4 regions of the Pseudoalteromonas sp. J010 genome follow, and region 4 is predicted to be linked to each of the others. Evidence: predicted binding sites of a transcription regulator. Region 4 holds the regulator's gene; each other region holds the start of a gene.
What was found. The regulator sigma-54, encoded in region 4, starts transcription at its own class of promoters, with help from an activator protein. The targets are predictions, from matches to a motif close to GTTGGCACGNNNNTNGNNT.
Positions count from the first base shown of each region.

Region 1: a site for sigma-54 is predicted at 903-921, ahead of EAG18_RS17185 (DUF2884 family protein). Genes of this name have one in related genera too.
Region 2: a site for sigma-54 is predicted at 963-981, ahead of flgB (flagellar basal body rod protein FlgB). Genes of this name have one in related genera too.
Region 3: a site for sigma-54 is predicted at 2,678-2,696, ahead of EAG18_RS09070 (flagellar basal body rod protein FlgF). Genes of this name have one in related genera too.

Region 1 is NZ_RDBW01000033.1:12,699-16,629, reverse strand. It holds gene EAG18_RS17195 (cytochrome c) at 1-331, shown strand, start outside; gene EAG18_RS17190 (hypothetical protein) at 484-669, opposite strand; gene EAG18_RS17185 (DUF2884 family protein) at 957-1,742, shown strand; gene EAG18_RS17180 (PLP-dependent aminotransferase family protein) at 1,735-3,210, opposite strand; gene EAG18_RS17175 (DMT family transporter) at 3,319-3,931, shown strand, end outside.
Region 2 is NZ_RDBW01000013.1:104,864-108,794, forward strand. It holds gene EAG18_RS09080 (flagellar hook assembly protein FlgD) at 1-68, opposite strand, end outside; gene flgC (flagellar basal body rod protein FlgC) at 85-516, opposite strand; gene flgB (flagellar basal body rod protein FlgB) at 519-929, opposite strand; gene EAG18_RS09100 (protein-glutamate O-methyltransferase CheR) at 1,600-2,433, opposite strand; gene EAG18_RS09105 (chemotaxis protein CheV) at 2,449-3,381, opposite strand; gene flgA (flagellar basal body P-ring formation chaperone FlgA) at 3,522-3,931, shown strand, end outside.
Region 3 is NZ_RDBW01000013.1:100,045-103,975, forward strand. It holds gene EAG18_RS09055 (flagellar basal body P-ring protein FlgI) at 1-360, opposite strand, end outside; gene flgH (flagellar basal body L-ring protein FlgH) at 372-1,055, opposite strand; gene flgG (flagellar basal-body rod protein FlgG) at 1,072-1,860, opposite strand; gene EAG18_RS09070 (flagellar basal body rod protein FlgF) at 1,877-2,641, opposite strand; gene flgE (flagellar hook protein FlgE) at 2,765-3,931, opposite strand, start outside.
Region 4 is NZ_RDBW01000005.1:90,220-94,150, forward strand. It holds gene kdsC (3-deoxy-manno-octulosonate-8-phosphatase KdsC) at 1-399, shown strand, start outside; gene lptC (LPS export ABC transporter periplasmic protein LptC) at 396-950, shown strand; gene lptA (lipopolysaccharide transport periplasmic protein LptA) at 940-1,494, shown strand; gene lptB (LPS export ABC transporter ATP-binding protein) at 1,491-2,216, shown strand; gene EAG18_RS04360 (RNA polymerase factor sigma-54) at 2,263-3,762, shown strand; gene hpf (ribosome hibernation promoting factor) at 3,792-3,931, shown strand, end outside.

The DNA.
Region 1 (3,931 bases), on a different contig from region 4:
GATCCGCTTCCAAATCGGTAACATGGGGGACATGTTAAAGGGCAAAGTACCTTTCGATGCTGAAGCATTTAAGCAACGCGCACAAAATGCTGCACAATTATCAAAAATGCCATGGGAAGCTTTTATCGAAGGTTCAGATAAAGGAAGCACTGACGCACTACCGGCCATTTGGTCAGACCGTGCTGAGTTTGATGGCAAAGCCAAAAAGTTTGCCGAATACGCACAAGCATTAGCGGTAGCTGCAGAATCAGGTGATAAGAAGATCATCGCTTCAGCATTTAAAGACTGGGCGAAGGGCTGCAAAGACTGTCACCAGTCATTCAAAGACTAAACAAAACAGCCGCGTATGCGGCTGCTTATGAGGTCTGTGAGCTGGTGTGTAATCCGTTTCAGGCCTTTATACCTCTGGCCTTACGTCATCCAACCACCCTATTATCTAGCGATAATAGTATTCACAACTTTATTCGTGATAGACGTACAATATCAATCGTCAATATAGTCGAAATCATCGTCGCCTAGATTTCTACGTAGGCGTTTTTGCTCTAAGTAGTCGTCTAGCTTTCTTTTGACTTTACGTTTTTGCTTATCATGTTGGTTACGACCCAACTTTTCAAATTCATCATCAGCAAAATCATCATCAAGCGCATCGTAAGAGAATGTCTTACCCACAACTTACTCCAAATAATATAGTCATTAATAAAATGAGAACCGTCTCTCAAGATCACTATTTAGCGTTAAATTTGCATTCTGAAAAGTGAGACTTTTTTGTCTTCACAATAAAAAATTTTTATCGGATTGTAGAAAGTGATAAGAATAGCTAAATTTTAGTCAATCCCATTATTTTTTAAACACTTCATTCCACACCTAAAAATCGCAACACTTTGATTATATTAAACTTATTAATTGGCACCTTTTTTGTAATGTCATATTTGTCACTGAGCCAATAAGGATTGACCATGAATAAAATTATCTTACTAACCGCCGCAACAATGATGAGCACCACAATTGCAGCGCATGAACAGCATACCGTTACCTTTAACGATGAAAATTGTGAAGTCGAGTTTCAAAATGACGTTCGTATCACACCGGATAATTTAGTTATCACCACAACAAGCCATGCAACAGCAGAGATCACCAGTCAAGGAACCCTTACGCTCAATGGCGACACTATACCCCTCAATCAACAACAACAAGCGATGCTAACGCAATATAGTGAACAATTAAGGGGTCGACTGCCCCAAGTTGCCAATATCGCCTTTGAGGGCATCAAACTAGCAGGAGTTGCGCTCAACGAGGTTGCCACAACATTCAACCTTACCAATCTCGATGATATTCATGCAGTGATAAACGATTTTGAAACCCAAGTGCACGACACATTTTACCAACAAGGTGCATTCGTCATGGGCAAACAAACCTTCGATGACTTTGGTAGTAACTTTGATGAGCAATTTAATGAAAAAGTAGAAACCGTTATCAAAGGGGCGATGATGCAATCAATCGGCAGCTTACTTGTGACGATTGGCACTGAAATGTCAAACTCAAATGGTGATATGAGTGCTTTTGAGCAACGTATGGAAGACTTTGCGACACAAATAGAGACCAAAGTGACACAACAAGCAAAAGCCATCGAGCAAAAAGCCGACAGCTTATGTGGTGAGTTTGAGCAGATAGCCCATCACGAAGCCATTGTTGCAAACGCTATTCCTGAGATGTCCGCCTATCAGTTATTTAAATTTAAGTAATACCACTAAAGGGGGTCAGATCCCCCCTTTTTCTTTGTATTTCAGCCAGTTTACCCAATGTCACAATGGCTTGTTCCAATTCATCTGACCATGGTAAGCCATAGCTTATACGAATACAGTTTTGATATTTTTTACTCGCGCTAAAAAGCGTGCCAGGTGTAATGCTAATACCTGCTGCTAACGCTTGCTGGAATAAAACAGCGCCATCTACTTGCTTACCCAAATCTAGCCACAGCACGCACCCACCTTTGGGGCGACTAACACGAACCTCATCCCCAAATGCAAAATTTACCGCAAGGATCATGCGATCGCGATTTTCAATGAGCCGTTTGCGAACGAGCTTTAAGTGGCGCTCGTATCCTCCTGAGCTGAGAAAATCCGCTAAAGCCCATTGGTTCATCAAAGAGGATGAACAACTCAATGCGCGTTTGATACGCTTCGCTTTTGCACTAAATTGCGACGCTACCATCCAGCCAACTCGGTAGCTTGGTGCTGCCGTTTTTGAAAAAGAAGCACAGGTGATCACTAACCCCTTTTTACTGTAAGCCTGCGCAGGTATACCACGCTGTTCGGTAAAGTAGAGATCGCCATATACATCATCCTCTATCAGCACCACCTCTCGCTGCTCCAGTAACTCCACTAATTGCGCGCGTCGAACATCTGGCATATAACTTCCCAGCGGGTTACTTATACTGGTAGAAAAGACGCAAGCACGAATATCATGTTTATCCAAAGCTTTCTCTAAATCATCAAGCCAAATACCATCGTCAGGGCACACTGGTATTTCAATTGCTTTCAGCCCTAAGTTTTCTACTAGCTCAACAATGCCGAAATAGCATGGCGACTCGATAGCGATGACATCACCGGGGTGTGTTACCGCCTGTAGCGCAATTGCCAGCGCCTCTTGAGCACCATTAGTAATAACCAGCTCATCCATGCTAACTGCCAGCCCCATATCCAAATAACGCCGTATTATTTGTTTTTTTAAACTATCTAAACCATCCATCGGACCATAATTAATCAACTCGCTGCCAGCTTCTTTCATCACTCGGCGCATTATTTTTGCAAGCACCTGCTCCGTACCTGCGATCGCAATTGGATTTGCAATCCCCAGTGGCACAGCGTGCGATTGATGAATGCCACAGTACACCTGCTCAATCAATGCTTGTTTATTCACAACGACAGGGTTGGCTGGCAATCTTGCGCGTTTCGGTGAATGTTTTACAGGAGGATCTTCACATAAGAAATAACCTGACTTTTCTTTCGCGATGACCTTTCCTTGCGCCTCTAGTGTTTGGTAGGCCTGCTTAACTGTTGGAATACTGACATTCAGATTTTGCGCCATTGCGCGAAGTGATGGCAGTTTTTCTCCCGGCAAAATAGACGCTTGCTCCGCCATTAATAAAATCATTTGGATTACTTGTTGATATAAAAAAGCGGATTGCTGACGCTCGATCACTGTACTCATAAATAAAATAATCTGTATAGGTTTAAAATAACAAATTCTGTATATAGCTTATACAGAATAGCAGCGTACACTACGCACATCTACTGTTGTTTTAATTTAGAGCCGATCATGAAAAATCTGTTTCTCTATACTATTACCGTGTTGATATGGGGCTCAACTTGGCTGGCCATCGAGTATCAGCTAGGCAACGTTAATGAGTTTGTATCGCTATTTTACCGTTTTGGTCTTGCGGCGATCTGTATGTGGGTATTTGTTTTTTACAAACGGGTGCCGATGCGCTTTTGCCGCCGCGATCATGGCTTTTTTATTTTACTCGCTCTGTGTAACTTTGGTGCTAACTATTTATTTCTGTATTGGGCTCAAGCACATTTAAATTCGGCAATGGCTTCGATTGCATTTTCTTTATTGCTAGTCGTCAATATCATTAATACAAAGCTGTTTTTTGCCAAGCCAATTGCCAAACGTATTTACTTTGGTGCGTCGCTCGGCACGCTTGGTATAGTCAGCTTATTTTGGCACGATTTGGTCGCATTTGATTTGCAAAGCGATGCCTTCATGGGGTTATTATTAGCTCTATCGGGAACAGTAGTCGCGTCACTTGGCAATATGGTGAGCGTGCGTAACTCAAACCAGCAAATTGATGTAATGGCAGGAAATGCTTGGGGTATGCTATATAGCGCCATCATGCTGGCCACTTATGTGGCCTTCAGTGAGCATCAAT
Region 2 (3,931 bases), on a different contig from region 4:
GCCTGCTTTTGCCTGTCCCAGTAGAGTGAATCTACACCCGTTGATGTGGCATTTACGTTATTACTCATCAGCTGTTACTCCCAATTAGCGCTGGCCTAGTTGCAGCGTTTTTGTCAGCATCTGTTTTGCTGCATCTGCAACTTGTACATTGGTTTGATATGAACGGGACGCTGAAATCATATTTGCCATCTCTTCCACCACATTCACATTCGGTTTATAAATGTAGCCATTTGCATCTGCACTGGGGTGATTGGGGTTATACTCCACTTGAAGTGGCTTATCACTCTCAACTACACCCAGCACTTTAACTCCTACAGATGAACCGGCAGCATTGCTTTGAGACGCTGCGGCCTTGGTAAGTTCAGCGGCAAAAACGGGATGTCTAGCTCGATATACTTTATCTTGGCTAGAGCTAACGGAGTTTGCATTAGATATATTACTCGCGGTCGTATTCAGGCGCACATTTTGTGCACTCATGCCAGAACCTGCTATATCAAAAACGTTATATAAACTCATCGTTATGCCCCTTGACTACCTAGAGCTTTTTTAAGCCCTTTGAACTTACCAGATAGGAACTGCATACTGGCTTGGTACTCTAATGCGTTTTGTACATACAAGTTTCGTTCCACCTGTATATCAACTGAGTTACCATCACCTGTATCTGCTTGATTTGGCGAACGATATAGCTCAGATGAATTACTCATTTTAGTACCACCACTTAGGTGCTTGGCATCTGTTCTGACCATATCATTGCCGCTTCTTTGCGATGACTTTGCCGCTTTCAAGGCACTCGCAAAATCGATATCTTTCGCTTTATATCCTGGAGTATCTGCATTTGCGATATTGCTTGCTAAAATTTCAGCACGTTGAGAACGAAGTAGCATGGTGTGCTGATGTACACCCAACGCTTTATCGAAACTGATTGCCATTATCTCACTCCAAAAATTTGACTCATCAGATAAAAGCAATATTTAGGCCAATTAGAAAATAATTTTTAGTTCTTATAATTCAATAAGATAAGAGTATACAGATAGCATTTAATATTCTCTGCATCAGTTTACACAGTACAATATAGGGAATTTTTATCAGCATTAAAGGAATGACTTTCACGATTGTGACAATCTCAAGAGGATACCTATATGAATTAAATAACGGCAGAGCGTTTAAAGTAACTTGGCGGAGTGGTACTGGTTTGTATAATGCTGACTCAATTTGAAGGAGTGAACCTGATGCGAACTGCGTTAAAAATGCCTTATTTAGGCCAACTCAATAGTGAAATTTTTGCCTGCCTACAGAGCGTAGTTACCTCAGCGGAAGCAGGGTTATTGACAAGATTTTCTCGCCTCAAAATAGACCACTTAATTAAGGTACTTGGTATTAGGGATCACAGCGGCTGGATAATAAGTTATTATTCCGAGCTCAAATTGGTTAAGTGGATTAATATTATCAGTAAGAATTTAGAGTCTAAAAATAGCTCACTAGATGAAAGAGGCTGTTACAGTTAGTGAAGTTGTTGTCAAAGTTTAAGGCACCTGCTGGGTACAGCGTTTTTGTACCGCAATAAATCAACAGGCAAGCTTCCCTGCTGCCATTATTGTGTTAAGTTTTCTTCTGATAAATGATACCAGGATTACACCTGATCATGTTGAAGTCATCGCTTAACCCGGCCATTGACTCTGAGGCTCCCAAAAACAAATACCCTTTTGGATTAAGTGATTGCGCAAACTGCGAAATTATTTTGGCCTTCACCTCAGGTGCAAAGTAAATCAGCACGTTGCGACAGAATATCACATCAAACTTTCCCATCAGCGCATAAGAATCAAGTAGGTTCAAATGCCTAAAGCTCACCATTTTGCGGATTGGCTCAACCACCTTTGCCATGCCATTACCACTATCAGTGAAAAATTTCTTCCTGCGCTCTGGGGATAAGCCTCTGGCTAGTGCAAGTGCATCATATTCTGCGTTCTTGCACATATCTAACATAGTGTTAGATATGTCAGTGCCTACAATTTGTACACCCATTTTCAGCGAGCCTGGGCTCTTGCTTGTATATTCATTCGCCGACATCGCTATCGAATACGGTTCCTGTCCTGACGAACTGGCAGCAGACCAAATCTTTACCGGTCGCCTTAAGTCTTTAAACTCTGGCAAAATTTTGGTTTTGATTAACTCAAATGGGTAAGTGTCGCGGAACCAAAGCGTTTCATTTGTGGTCATTGCATCAACCACGGCGGCACGCAGTTGCCGCTCATGTGGACTAAGCGTTTTAGCCACTAAAGATGAAAGCGTTTCCACACCGAAACGAGCCATAAGAGGGGCTAACCTACTTTTAACCAAGTATAACTTATTGTCACCCAGCACAATACCGCACTGTTGTTCCAAAAAAGTTCTAAATTGATCGTACTCTTTTTGCTCTAAATGCTTATTTTCCAAGTGCTACCACCAGCTTTAATCACAGTGAACCCATTTTTTAACCGCTGCTGCCAACTCATCAGGGTTAAACTTTGCAATAAAATCATCAGCGCCGACTTTTTCTATCATCGCTTGATTAAATACACCACTCAATGAAGTATGAAGTATTACATGCAATGGCGCTAATTTCGGATCCGCTTTTATTTCTGCTGTTAATGTATAGCCGTCCATTTCAGGCATTTCAACATCAGAAATTAATAATCCAACGCGTTCAGTGACATTATTTTGACAGTCTACTTCTGCTATCTCTCGTAATCTGATTAACGCCTCCTTACCATTTTTAGCCAGCTCGGTTTGAACACCCAGAGGCTCAAGCGCACGTTTTACCTGATTACGAGCAACAGCTGAGTCGTCAGCAATGAATACTATACGTTCACCAAGATCTTTTTGCATCTCACCATCAGATACAATATCGGCACTCACTTCTGTATTGATTGGACAGATCTCATTGAGAATCTTTTCTACATCTAAAATTTCAACTAATTCATTTTCAATTTCAGTTACCGCTGTCAGGTAGGAATAACGGCCTGCACCAGACGGTGGCGGCATTATTTTTTCCCAGTTCATGTTGACGATACGCTCGACAGCGCTAACTAAAAAGCCCTGAACGGAGCGGTTGTACTCAGCAATAACAATAAAACAATTGCGAATATCCTGAATAGGTGGCCCACCTACTGCAAGTGACATGTCTATCACAGAAATAGTTTGACCACGAATATGGGCTACCCCCCTGATGAGAGGGTTTGACTTTGGCATACTCGTGAGTGCTGGGCATTGCAGCACTTCCCGGACTTTAAACACATTGATGCCGAAGCGTTGTCGACCTTGAAGCCGAAAAAGTAATAGCTCGAGACGGTTTTGACCAACCAGTTGTGTTCGTTGGTTAACCGAGTCTAAAATACCTGCCATTTCAATCTCCTACTGTATAAACCGCTAATCGGAACGATCTTTGCTTCGACTCTGATATGGTTTACCACCCTTGATTAGGTGCAGTTATTAAAGCAGAATCTTTATACCTTGTTTCACCCCATAAGCATAGTCGAAACATCATGAGTTTGTTAAAAAAAACCCGTTACATTCAATTTTTTTGTTTGTTCGCTCATTTTATAAGCATAGGATATGGCCACTGTCAGCAATATGACAACAAAGCCTTGGAACAAACTGCTGTCGATTTTGTTGCTCCACAGGTAGAACTTGACCCTGATAGCCAACTATCAATATTTGCTATACCACTTGACTCAAGAATCCCCACTAGAGTGTGTCAAGCACCACTGGTACACAGCACAGCAGCGACACCACCATTTAATACCCAAGTTACTGTTCAAATAAAATGTGATGATTTACAAGGGTGGACACAGTATGTACATGTGCGCATTGAACATTTGTTTCCAGTGTTAGTTAGCGCGACCATGCTAGAAAAAGGTAGAGTGATAACGGAAGATGACATTAAAGTCGAAAT
Region 3 (3,931 bases), on a different contig from region 4:
CAAGCTACCAGCACTACCAATCGATGAAACCGTCACGTCAATGGTTTGACCAGGCTTCACAAAAGGAGGCAAATCAGCATGTACTGCCACCGCAGCCACATTCTTGATTTTCGGCTTAAGCGATGCGGGCATAGTGATCCCAAAGCTATTAAGCATTGCTTTGAAGCTTTGCTCTGTGAATCTGGTTTGCTCCCCAGTTCCAGGAAGACCAACCACTAGTCCATACCCCACTAGCTGGTTCGAACGAACACCTTCAACCATACTGACGTCTTTTACCCGCTCTGCAGCAGCGAAGGATGGATAAAGTATTAGTGATGCAGTAACGCAACTAAAGAGAAAATACTTAAGAAATTGAATCATTTTCTGCATCCTTAAAATGGCATGATGGCACTCATGAAGAAACTAGTTAACCAACCCGCACTTTGTACTTCTTGTTGATCGCCTTTACCGGAATATTGGATCCTCGCATTCGCAACTCGATTGGATTCGACCGTGTTATCGGCAGTCACATCTTGCGGTCTAACCAGCCCTTCCAGTCGAATAAACTCTTCTCCGGTATTAAGTGTTAACCACTTCTCCCCACGGATCACCAAATTTCCATTAGGTAGTACACGCGTCACATTCACAGAAATATTGCCAAACAGACTATTTGACTGATTCGACTTCGAATCGCCTGAAAATGACGAGCTAGATTTCGCACCAAACTGAATTGCTTCATTACCTATGTTTATTGCGTTGGCACCCAAACCAATAATGGGATCTAAGCTTGAGTCACTTGACTTATCTAACTCTGAATTAGCTGCTTTTGTTGCCTGAGTCGTCTCGCGTAGCACGATCGTAATAATGTCCCCGACCCTCAACGCTTTTTTATCTGCATACAAATCATTTGAAAATTGTGTATTAAACAGTGATCCTGTCGCTACTATCTGTACTTGGTTATCTTCAGGATAAATCGGTGCATAATACGGGTCATCACGCACCACACTTTTGTTTTGGGTCGTACTACATCCAGACAATGCAGCTACCGTTACTATGGCCAAATATAATGCACGCATATTACCCCCTACCCAATTACAACTGCTGGTTAATGTAGCTCAACATCTGGTCAACAGATGAGATAACTTTAGAGTTCATTTCATAGACACGCTGCGTTTCAATCAGATTAACTAATTCTTCAGTAACGTTTACGTTCGATGTCTCAAGTGCTCCTTGAACGATTTTACCAAGCCCTTCTACACTCGGGTTACCTTGCACTGGGGCACCGCTTACCGCTGTCTCTGTATATAAGTTCTGCCCTATCGGCTCTAGACCTGAAGGGTTAATGAAGTCACTAATAGTCAACTGGCCAATAACAACATTTTCAGCTTGACCAGCAACACGGACTGATACTTCACCGTCCTGCGATATAGTGATTGATTGAGCATCATCAGGCACGTTCATCTCTGGCAACACTGGGAAGCCCGCACCTGATGTGACGACGCGACCTTCTTCATCAGTGGTAAATTGTCCGTTGCGAGAATAGGCCGTCGTTCCATCCGGCATTTGTATTTCAAAAAAGCCAGGGCCTTGGATCATCCAGTCTAAAGAGTTTTCTGTACTCAACATGTTGCCTTGTGAGAAATTCTTTTGGTTCGCCACCACTTTAGCACCGGCACCAAGCATCAGACCTGAAGGCAACTCTGTATCCTGAGAGCTTCTTCCTCCTGGCTGGTTAATATTTTGGTATAACAAATCTTCAAAAATCGCACGACTCTTTTTATATCCAACAGTACTGGCGTTAGCCAAGTTGTTAGAGATAACTGAAATATCGGTTTGTTGTGCATCCAAACCGGTTTTACTTATCCACAATGCAGGATTCATAATTTCTACCTCACTCTTAAACTATGCGTAGGAGCGAAGTGTGTCGCTCATCTATTTCTTCAGCTGTTTTCATCAGCTTAATTTGCATTTCAAATTGTCTTTGATGATTGATCATATCAACCATCTCGTGAACTGGATTTACATTAGACATTTCTAGGAAGCCGCTCATCACTTTGGCGGTAGGTGATACCTCACAAAAACCGCAGAACCCATCTTCCAAAGTGTCTTCTTTGGGCCTGAATAGGCCGTCATTTCCTTTTTCTAGTTTGCTACCATCGGCCTCTATAATCTTTAGCCTATCAACAACCTCTAGAAAATTAGCAGGCGCTCCTTGAGGACGAACTTGAATAGACCCATCATCGCTAAACACCACTTTATCTACAGGTATAGGCAGAACAATCGGCCCACCTTCGCCAATAAGTTGACGCCCATGAGCAGTAACTAACGCACCATCATTACGAATATTTAACGTACCAACTTTGGTATATGCTTCTTCGCCTGATGCGTCAACAACACTGATCCAAGACTTATCATCAACAGCTATATCTAGCTCTCGACCTGTTTCGACTATTGCACCACCAATCATATTGGTTCCAGGGCGCTCTTGCATCGCAAACACACGCGTAGGTAACCCTTCACCAAATGCCTGCATTGAACGAGCCTGCGCAAAATCCGCTTTGAAGCCAGTCGTGTTGGCATTTGCAAGGTTATTCGCTTTTAGCGCCACACCGCGTAAGCTTTGCTTAGCGCCTGACATTGCGATATACACCATTTTATCCATGACGATGACCTATAAAATTCTAACTTACTATAAGCAATGCAAGCTCAATGCCAAAATGGCGAGGGGTTTTTGACGGGAATAAAAAAGGCTGCTTGAGAAGCAGCCTTTGGAGGGCATAATATATTATCGTATCTGTAATATATTCTGTTGTAATGTTGAATTAACTTCGAGTGCTCGCGAGTTAGCCTGGAAATTACGTTGTGCGCTTATCAAGTCAACCAGCTCATTAGTTAAGTTTACGTTTGACTGCTCTAAGGCTGAAGAGCTAATACTGCCTAAAGTACCAGTGTTAGGTTCCCCTGCCAGTGGTTCACCAGAGGATAGACTCTTCTTCCATTCAGTATTGCCTATCGCTTGTAGGCCTTGTGAATTTGGAAAACGTACTAATGCAACTTGACCTAAATAAGTGGAGTCGCCATTAGTGTAAGATGCTACCACCTTACCATCAGAACCAATATCAATTCCCGCCAAACGCCCAACAGTGGCACCATCTTGCTCCAATGCTTTTACTTCAAACCGACCTGACGAGTATTGAGTCGGCAGCTTTTGCGCCGTGTTTGCTTCATCACGCCAGTTTACAACAATATCATTGGGGAAAGTCGCACCGTTATCAAGCAAATTTGACATACCAATTGTCGGATCCGTTGCGTCTTGCGGACCTACTAGATTGAGCGGGTTAAAAGTCGTTCCGGTATTATTATTAAAAACTAGCGGTGTTGCTGATGGGTCAGCAGCAGTCTGTGATGGAATACCACTGGCATCAAAGCGAAATACACTGACAGGCGTATACGGAATAGGCGGTGTTGCCGTCGGGTCAATCTGCCTTGCGTTATGGTTAAACGGTTTGTCGTCTAACGTTGCATAGGTCGCCCATTCATTGTCAGCTGTTTTTCTGAAAAATAACTGTAGTGTATGAGACTCACCAAGTGAATCATATACTGTAATAGCCGTTCTGGAGTTATACGACGCGCGTTGCTCTGGGTCAAACGCAATCGTCGGAGGCTGAACCGTCGCGTCAAGGTTGAACGACGTATAAATCTGAGATGTGGCACGAGGCGAGCCTGACGCGTCTGGGATTTGCACTGGTGACGTGGTACTTAAGCTCAATGATGTGGTATCACCTGTTGAGGGGTCAACAGGGAAACCCTGTAAATAGTCACCTTTGGCGTTTACAATAAAGTTGTCTTTATTGAGTTTAAACGCGCCAGCTCTAGAATACGTGAAGTCCTGTGACTGCAATGAGTTTGACATGGCAAAATAGCCTTCACCCTCAATCGCCAAATCAAGTGA
Region 4 (3,931 bases):
AAAGACGGCTTCGGTATCAAAGCGCTAGTAAACTGCGGTATTGAGGTTGCGGTCATCACAGGTAGACATTCACAAATAGTTCAGCAACGCATGACTAGTTTAAATGTAACGCATATTTACCAAGGTCAAGAAAACAAGCTAGTGGCATATGAAGCACTAAAAACGCAGCTTAACCTGAAGGATGCAGACATTGCCTATATTGGCGATGATGGCCCTGATCTGCCAGTGATGGAGCAAGTTGGCTTTGCTGTCGCCGTGAATGATGCACATCCGCTGATAAAACGCATTGCCCACTATACCACTTTGATGCCGGGAGGCTTTGGCGCCGTCAGAGAGTTAACAGATCTGCTCATGCTCAGCCAAAACCACCCTCTTACCACTACAGGGTCAAGTACATGACTGTGCTTCGTGTCATTCTGCTCATTACTTTTAGTGCGCTGATGATTTGGCTGTGGTCGCCGATGTTTAACGCATCAGAAACCAACAAGAAAAGTGACGATGAACCACTTGCTAAGCCCGATTATGTGGCGACCGCATTAGAGCAGACTACCTACAGTGAAAATGGCTTACTAAACTACCATGTGACTGCTGATAAAATGGAACTTTATCAAGATCTTGGTTTTAGCCACTTTGCAAAACCCATTTTTACATTATATAACGGTGAGCAAAATTGGCAGATAAGCGCATTGGAAGCCACATTATACGAGAACAACACCCTGATTTTAGAAGGGGATGTTTTAGCAAAAAACCTCACACCAGACGCAATGATCAGTACTATCAATGCCGACAATGTCAGGGTTGAAATTAAACAAAAGTTGATGAAATCAGAACACCCCGTCATTATCACAGGCCCTAGCCTTAAAATTACCGGTAAAGGCCTACATGCAGACTTGCAAAAACAGCTGATTGAGCTCATCAACCATACAAAGACAATTTATTATGACCAGTAAAATAATTAACAAATTAGTTTTCGTCGGCTTGCTCGCAAGTTCCACTTTCGCAGCTGCTGCAGAGCAAAATGAAGTCATTATCGACGCTGGCCGTCAGCAAGCTCAACTGCAAAGTAACATAGGCATTTTCGAGCAAAACGTTGTCATTATTCATGGCACAAGAAAAATCAATGCTGATCGTTTGGAAGTGCACCGCCGCGCTGAGCTTGGTTCAAATAAGCAGCTACTAATTGCTACTGGCAACCCTGCGGTTTTTGAAGAAGCTCAGGCAGATGGTACAACCTTACGCGCAGCGGCTAATGAAATTCGCTATGATGTTGCCGAATTAAAATTAGTACTTACTGGCAATGCTGAAATATCGCAAGCGGGTCAAAAAAGTAGTGCACAAGTCATTACTTATCATATCGAAAAGCAACTCATTAGTGCCGAACGCTCTGAACAGGGCGACTCTCGGGTCAGAACAATTTTGGTTCCTGTTGAAAAGAAATCTGACACCAACGTGGAAAAAAGTGAAGATCCACAGGAAAAAGGTAACAATTCATGAGCGAGCTCAAAGCAACAGGCTTGGCAAAAAGCTATAAAGGTCGCCAAGTTGTCAAAAATGTAGGACTGAGTGTCGAAGCAGGTAGCATCGTTGGTTTACTTGGCCCTAATGGTGCGGGGAAAACCACTACCTTTTATATGATTGTGGGCTTAGTACCAAGTGACAAAGGCTTTATACAAATCGATGATGAGGATATCACCCTACTCCCGATGCACAGTCGCGCACGCCTAGGGATTGGATATTTACCTCAAGAATCATCCATATTTAGGAAGCTAACGGTATATCAAAACCTCATGGCTATTTTGGAAACCCGCAAAGATTTGTCTAAAGTTGAAAGAGAAGCTCAGCTGAATGAGTTGTTGGATGAATTTAATATCCAACACATCCGTGATTCTCAAGGGATGGCATTATCTGGAGGAGAGAGAAGACGGGTAGAAATTGCTCGTGCTTTAGCCGCTAACCCTAAGTTTATCTTGTTAGATGAACCTTTTGCTGGCGTTGATCCAATTTCAGTGTTAGATATAAAGACAATCATTGAGCACCTTAAAAATCGTGGGATCGGTGTACTGATCACCGACCACAATGTAAGAGAAACGCTGGACGTATGTGAAAAAGCCTACATCGTTTCACACGGTGAATTAATCGCCGCTGGTACGCCAGAACATGTTTTAGCGGATCAAACCGTAAGAGATGTCTACCTAGGCGAACAATTCAAGCTATAGTTAAGACGTAGTATTAATAACTGTTAAAAGGGATTGTTAGAGATACATGAGGCAATCATTACAGCTGCGCATGGGGCAGCAACTTACAATGACTCCACAACTGCAACAAGCCATACGCCTGTTGCAGCTTAGTACGTTGGATCTACAGCAAGAAATACAAGAAGCGTTGGACAGCAACCCACTATTGGAAGTGGAAGAAGGCGATACCGCTGACGCAGAAAGTACTGAACAACACAGCCAAGATAAAAATAATACGGACGATAGTCAGCAAAGCTCAGATGAAGCGCCTGTCAGCGAGTATGAAATGGACTCAGATACCGCCATGAGCAAAGAAACGGTTAGTGATGATCTTGCCATGGATGTGACTTGGGATGAATATATGAGTGCTGCACCAGCATCAAGCGCAGCTCCTTTACCTGATGATGATAACGTCTACCAGGGAGAGACTTCCGAATCACTACACGACTACCTAATGTGGCAGCTAGAACTTACGCCATTTAGCCCAACAGATAGAGCCATTGCTATTGCCATCATCGAAGCGGTAGATCTGTCTGGCATTTTAACGCTTTCCTGTGAAGATATTTTAGAAAGTATCAATGATGAAAACAGTGAAGAGCCGGTAGAGTTGGATGAAGTCGAAGCCGTACTTAAACGTATCCAGTTGTTTGACCCTGTCGGTATTGCTGCACGAAGTTTGCAAGAATGTTTATGTATTCAGTTAAATCAATTTGCACCTGACACACCGTGGATCACCGAAACCAAGATGATCCTGACCGAGCACATTGATTTACTTGCTAGCCGTGATTACCGTACCTTAGCGAAAAAAACACGCTTAAAAGAAGCTGAGCTAAAAGAAGTTATGACGCTGATCCACAGTCTTAACCCTAAGCCAGCTGCGAGTATTATTCATGAAGAGCCCGAATACGTCATTCCAGATGTGTCGGTAAAAAAAGTGAAAGGCCGCTGGGTTGTAGAGCTAAACCCTGATGCGATGCCTAAGATTAGAGTAAATGACCACTACGCTGCGATGTCGAGAACTGCTAAATCGAGTACTGATAGCCAGTTTATTCGCTCACACCTTCAAGAAGCAAAGTGGTTTATTAAGAGCTTAGAAAGTCGCAATGACACTTTATTGAAAGTTACCAATTGCATTGTGCAACAACAACAGGCATTCTTTGAACATGGCCCCGAAGCGATGAGACCTATGGTGTTAAACGATGTCGCAGAGATGGTTGATATGCACGAATCTACTATTTCTCGTGTCACCACCCAAAAGTACATGCACACACCAAGGGGCATATTTGAGCTGAAGTATTTCTTCTCAAGCCATGTCAGTACCGAAAATGGAGGTGAGTGCTCCTCGACAGCAATACGAGCACTCATCAAGAAGCTAATAGCTGCGGAAAACACTGCTAAACCATTAAGTGATAGCAAGATTGCAGATATTTTAGCTGAACAAGGAATTAAGGTAGCGAGACGCACGATTGCAAAATATCGTGAATCCCTAGCCATTCCACCGTCAAATCAGCGTAAAAGCTTGATATAAGACGTTAAACACAAGAAGGAAAAATGCTTATGCAACTAAATTTAACTGGTCGCCATGTAGAAATCACTGACTCTTTAAGAGATTATGTCACCAATAAGTTTGCGAAGCTTGAGAGGCACTTTGATCATATCAATAACGTTCATGTGATCCTTGATGTCGAAAAACTAGT